DNA from 2 places in the Lysinibacillus sp. UGB7 genome. Region 2 is predicted to be linked to the other one. Evidence: predicted binding sites of a transcription regulator. Region 2 holds the regulator's gene; the other holds the start of a gene.
The links. The regulator NrdR, encoded in region 2, represses ribonucleotide reductase genes. The targets are predictions, from matches to a motif close to AACACNATATATNGTGTT.
Positions count from the first base shown of each region.

Region 1: ACOMCU_RS09205 (vitamin B12-dependent ribonucleotide reductase) is a predicted target of NrdR. The motif match lies at 1,611-1,628, and genes of this name have one in related genera.

Region 1 is NZ_JBMGUV010000008.1:30,950-34,166, reverse strand. It holds gene ACOMCU_RS09205 (vitamin B12-dependent ribonucleotide reductase) at 1-1,550, opposite strand, end outside; gene ACOMCU_RS09200 (lipoate--protein ligase family protein) at 1,753-2,583, opposite strand; gene ACOMCU_RS09195 (rhodanese-like domain-containing protein) at 2,986-3,217, shown strand, end outside.
Region 2 is NZ_JBMGUV010000018.1:35,322-38,538, forward strand. It holds gene dnaI (primosomal protein DnaI) at 1-418, opposite strand, end outside; gene ACOMCU_RS16595 (replication initiation and membrane attachment family protein) at 443-1,810, opposite strand; gene nrdR (transcriptional regulator NrdR) at 1,829-2,299, opposite strand; gene ACOMCU_RS16605 (glyceraldehyde-3-phosphate dehydrogenase) at 2,529-3,217, opposite strand, start outside.

The sequences.
Region 1 (3,217 bases), on a different contig from region 2:
GTTTCACGTAATGCTTCATAATCAACTGTTTGATTTTCTTTATTAGCAAACTGCGCTAAATTTACAGCAGCTAAATTACACACCGAATAAGGTGCAAGTGGTTGCTCACCACATGGATTTGTTGCAACAACGCTTTGACCATATGCCTTAGCGTTTGTCATATCGTTTGCGTTATCGATGAAGAAGATACCTGGCTCTGCAGAGTATGTTGCACATACATTGATAAGATTCCAAAGCTCTTTCGCTTTAATCGTACGGTATGTGCGCACTTTATAGCCTAATTTCTCCCATTCACGTACGTCGCCAACCTTATGCCATTCCGTATTGTAGAGAGTCATTTCCTCTTTTGTATATTCTTCAACTGCTGGGAAACGAAGCTCAAAATCCGCATCTTTTTCAACAGCTTCCATAAATTCTTTTGTCAATGTTACAGAGATATTAGCGCCCGTTAAAAACTCTGAGTTATGGACTGTATACGTACCACCGTCGCGTAATTTATTTTCTGCATCACGAATAATCGCAGCATCAAATCCGCCTAAGCCTTCGATGTTTTTGTAATTTACAATACCCTGATACATTGCTTCATCTTGTTGAGATAAAGGCTTGAAGTTTAATTTTTCTTTTGCTAGACGGATAATAGACTTGTCCGTCGTGTTTTCGATTAAGTATCGTAAAATACGTGGATTTTGCATTTTTGAAATGATAAATTCCACAATATCAGGATGCCAATCGGCCAGCATAATCATCTGTGCGCCACGACGTGATCCACCCTGTTCAACAAGGTGTGTCAGCTTGGCAATATCGTCTAGCCATGAAACCGAACCAGACGATTTCCCGTTCACACCACGTGCTAAAGTATTACGTGGACGCAGAGTTGAACCATTTGTTCCTACTCCCCCACCACGGCTCATAATTTCCATTACTTGCTTACGGTGATCACTAATACCCTCACGTGAATCTGCAACAAATGGCATTACGTAGCAATTGAAGAACGTTACATCTGTTTCAGAACCTGCTCCATAAATAACACGTCCTGCTGGGATAAATCGCAATGATACTAATTGCTCATAAAATCTCTCAAACCATTCTTGGCGTTTTTCTGCTGTTTTTTCAACAGAGGCAAGCCCTGTTGCATTTCGTTTTGCGATTTGCTCATAATAAATTTCAAGAGGCTTTTCTAACACGTCAATTGAACGCGTAATCACACCCGTTTCTTGCTCTTTTGGCTCATCTAAAACGCTACGGTAGTCTTCCTCGATCAAAATGTCTGCTGTTTTTGTAGTCATATCAATCTTTTGAATTGTCCCTAAACCACGTGCAGGGAATTTTGGATCTGCCTTTACTGTTAAGACAACGAAATCACCAGCTTTTAATGTTTTCTTCTCTGTGTCCTTAAACGAGTAGCGATCGATCATTACCAATCTAGAAACACCTTTATGCGTAATGTGCATATCAGGGGTTACGGGGTGAACCTGTGGAAATAGTTCAATATCCTTGTTCAATTGTTCGATTTGTTTGTTTACTTCGGGTTGATGATTTGTGAGTACCATCGTTTTGCCTCCCTTATTTTCATCCTTACAATAATAAATACACAATATCATGTGTCGTTAAACACTACATATTGTGTATATTCCTTAACAAAAGATACTATATATAGTTTTTTAATTCAACTCTTGCAATTTTGACTAGAATCAGTACTGCTTGTCAGCACAAGGTTTAAACGCAAAAAAAATATTTTTCTTATACCATTTCTTACTTTTTGAAGTTCCAATCATCATGCGCATATTTTTTTTCTTCAAGTGCATGGACATATTCTAATTGCTCCTCAGAAAGTGTAAATGGTTTTAAATCAATTTGCAACGATTTTGCAAAACCATCTCGGAAAGCCGTCACACATTGTTCAATAGAAACAGGTTCTTTGACAAGGCTATTAATGGCAACAGCCTTCTCTGGCAGCTTTTTACGCATGCGTTCTTTCGCTTCATCACTTGAAAAATTAAATACTGATAATAGTTTTTCTTCATCGAGATCAAGTAAAATTGCACCATGCTGTAAAATGACACCTTTTTGACGCGTTTGCGCACTACCCGCTATTTTTTTTCCTTCTACGACAAGCTCATACCAACTTGGTGCATCAAAACAAACAGCACTCTTTGGCTGCTTCAAGTCGGCCTTTTTTTCTTCCGTATCCGGCACACTAAAATACGCGTCCATCCCTAAATTATGAAAGCCCTGTAAAATCCCCTCGCTCAATACACGATACGCCTCTGTTACCGATTCAGGCATATTTGGATAGCTTTCTGTGACAATGACGCTATATGTCAACTCATGTTCGTGTAAAACTGCTCTTCCACCTGTTGGACGTCGCACAAAACCTAGACCTTGTTCACGAACTGCTTCTAAATTAATATCTCTTTTCGCCTGCTGAAAATAGCCAATTGAAAGTGTCGCAGGCTCCCACTCATAAAACCGAATCACTGGAGGAATTAAACCCTCACTATGCCAATCAAGCAATGCCTCATCCAGCGCCATATTAAACGAAGGACTACATTTCCCTGAATTTAGAAAATACCAAGTTGTCATACAATCATCTCCTACAAGTATCAATTATGCCTCGGCGTAATTAAAACCAAATTTTGAATTGCTTTTTGGACCTGCGCAGGTTGACACAATGTTCGTCATCTCAGTCAAACCACAGGACGTGGCGATTTACCCAGGCAGGTCGATTAATGGTTGTCGCATAGACGCAACGGGTTCCTTCAAAACTTGTGCCATCCGCCGGGGCTTGTTCTTCATTCAAATTATTTTTACAATCACATCACCTTATAGAGGCAAGAGACTGCGTGACTGATACTACTTCATAACATGTGCTACTTAAAGCTATCTTATTTTTAGCCACAATCTAGTTAATTTTATCAAACTCATTGGACTATCGCTACCGCATCTTTTATAATGATAAAGAAGATAGAAAGGGGTAAGAAAATCTTGGACATACTTATCACAATTGGTGTAATTTTAGTAGTTCTAATTGCATATATCGCGATAAATGCAATGCGTCTAAAAAAAGCCGTAACCAACTTAACACAAGAACAGTTTATTGAAGGCTACCGTAAAGCACAGCTAATTGATGTGCGTGAGCAAAAAGAATTCGAGGCAGGTCATATTCTTGGCGCACGAAGCGTTCCTTCTACAGCACTACGTCAACGTTACAAAGAAA
Region 2 (3,217 bases):
CGACACGCGAATAATCATCAATAAATAAATCCTCAATCGTCGCCTGTAAAACATCCTTCGGCATATGCATGCTTGCAATCATATTGGCAATATCACGACGATCATCCTCACGAACCTTTTGTTCACAACGTACATAATCGATTTCTACTGAATTCCGCACTACTCGCAGTTTTGGAATAAACCCTGTTAAATAGTTTGTACAATGTGCAGTATGGTCGCAACCGCAGCATTCAGTAGATTGACTTATAAATTCATGGAGCTTCGGCAAATTACGTTCTACTGCCTCATAGCTTAATTCCTCTGCATGCTCTGCTAAAAATGTCTGGACACGAGGGTTTTCTAAAATTTCTTTACGCATCGCCTCATAACGTTCTTGAAAGGATGGCATTTTAATCACTCGTTGTAGTGGTCCATTAATTGGTTCGATTGTTTTTCACCTACCTTATTCTTGCTGGTTGCTTAACTTTTCTAGTATTTTTAGTCGTTCCTTTTCAAAATCTGTTGCATCTACAGCCGATTCTGACTGTACCTCTACTTGCTTATCATTTCTCTTGTAAAACCAATCTGGTACTTTTTCCTCGCGGCGATTTTTTGCATAGGTATTCTTTTTCGCTGACGTCTGTGGTTTATTCTTCCACGTTGTATATTTATCATGCTCCTGACGCGCAAGTTCCATTGCTTGCTTCGCTGATTGTATATTTTTACGTACCCAATGGTCAGCAATGGTTTCAACATATTTTTTAGGTAGTTTCATATCGGTCGTTAACATGACATATTCCAGAAGCGCATTGACCACTCCTACTGGCATACCGTGCTGAACGATTAAACTTTCAGCGAGTTGGACAGACGTCTGCAGTGGCTCTTTCCCATTATTAATATCTCGTAACACTTGAATCGGTGCAGTCGTTTCTAAATAGTGTTGTAACTCTTGATCTTTTGTTTTTTGCATGGAATCCTCTACCGCTGCTGGCGCCTCATAAACTCTAGCAAGTTTCGGCGGCTCCTTGGACACAGTCAGTTTATAAAAATCAGCTGCCGCTTTGCGCAGTCGCTCTTGTGATATGCCTAAATCATCATCGAGTGCTAAAATGACAACTTTTTGCATGTCCAATGCAGTTAAGTGATATAAGAAAGCTAGTTTCGCTATGGCTTCACGTACATCAAGCGTTAATAGACTCGCTGGCACTAGTTGATCCGATAACCCGGCTTGCAGCAACTCAAAGTCAAACTGTTCGAAATAGAACGGATACACTTTTTGTGGCTTATTACTTTCCGTACCAACTTGTAACTCCGTAGGAATATTTGTACTAACTGGCTTAAACACATCAATAAAGGCACGTGACACATCCTTAAACTCACTGTCTCTTACAGGTCGAATAAACCGTTGACGCAGTTTCCGATACGCTTGTTCTCCAATCTTACTGAACAAGAACATCGACAAAAGGGGATCTTTCATAAAACTATCTGCATCCAATGGACGCATAAGCTCATATAAAAAACTACGTTGTTCGGCTTCTTCTTTTTTCCACGTGCGTAATAAGCCGATTGCTTCTAGCGCAATACGTGCCTCGAAAACCTTGCCAATGGGTAGCCCCAATACATTCATTAAATAATAATGTGACATTTGCTGCCCTGGCATTTGCTCTGCCTCCGCCCATAACGTTAAATACAGACTGATTGGCTCTGCTCCAGTTAAGGGCTGGTAAAACAAAGTTACTAACTGACGTTCTTGTGTAGAAAGCGCATGAGGTAGACGAATGTCAAAAGTATCAGCTGGTTGTAATTCCCTATACAAATGAATCAACGTCATTCACCCTCTCTGTTTGCTTTATGATTTCTTTTCAGTTTGACGTTGAATGATTTCTTTGATTTCCTCAATAAAGACATTGATGTCCTTAAACTGACGGTAAACCGATGCAAAGCGCACGTAGGCGACCTCATCAATTTTCGCCAAGCGGTCCATCACCATTTCTCCGACATCCTCTGATCGTACCTCTGCATTGCCTATACGACGTAAATCTTTTTCGATAGATAAGACAAGTCCCTCTAGTACTTCAAGAGCAACAGGACGTTTTTCACAAGCACGAATTAGACCACGTAATACTTTTTCGCGGCTAAACTCTTCCCGTGAACCTTCTTTTTTCACAACGACTAATGGTGTCTCTTCAATTTTTTCAAACGTTGTAAAGCGAAAGCTACATGACTCACATTCACGACGTCTACGAATTTCTTTATTATCATCTACAGGCCTCGAATCCACTACACGTGTTCCGTTAAATTGGCAAGATGGACATCTCATATATTTACTCTCCTGATTCCACAACAATTTAATATTTCTATTATAACAAATTTCCCGCTTGTAAAAAATCACTTTCGTTTTTTCTGACAAGATGTAGTATATTTGTCCAGCTAAAAAAGCACATCGAAACCACTAGGATTTCAATGTGCTCATTAAAAAGTAAATTTAAAAGGTTGGTATATGCCCTGTTTATAGCCAATATTGAAGAGCAGTTTTAATGGAATAAAAATTATGCGTTAACTGTTTCTAACGCTCTTGCAACTTTTTTCATAAGATCTACAACACGTGCAGAGTAGCCCCACTCGTTGTCATACCAAGCAAGTACTTTCACTTTACGGTTGCCCATTACCATAGTAGAAAGACCATCTACTGTTGAAGAGTAAGTTGTTGTATTGTAATCGATCGATACAAGTGGCTCGATTGAGAAGTTTAAGATACCTTTCATTGGACCCTCAGTTGCGGCTTTCACAAATGCAGCATTTACAGATTCTACTGTTACATCCGTGTTTAAATCTACAACAAGGTCAACTAAAGATACGTTTGGTGTTGGAACACGAAGTGCCATACCGTGAATTTTACCATCCAACTCTGGTAACACTAATCTTAATGCTTTTGCAGCACCTGTTGATGTCGGAATGATTGATTGGGCGCAACCACGTGCACGACGTAAATCTTTATGTGGATTATCTAGGTTCTTTTGGTCATTTGTATAAGCATGAACTGTTGTCATTAAACCGCTTTCGATACCAAATGTGTCATTCAATACTTTTGCCACTGGTGCTAAGCAGTTTGTTGTACAAGAAGCGTTGGAAATAACGTCATGTTTGTCAACATCAAGTTTTTCATCGTTTACACCTAAAACAATTGTGATATCTTCATTTTTACCTGGTGCTGTTAAGATAACTTTTTTCGCTCCCG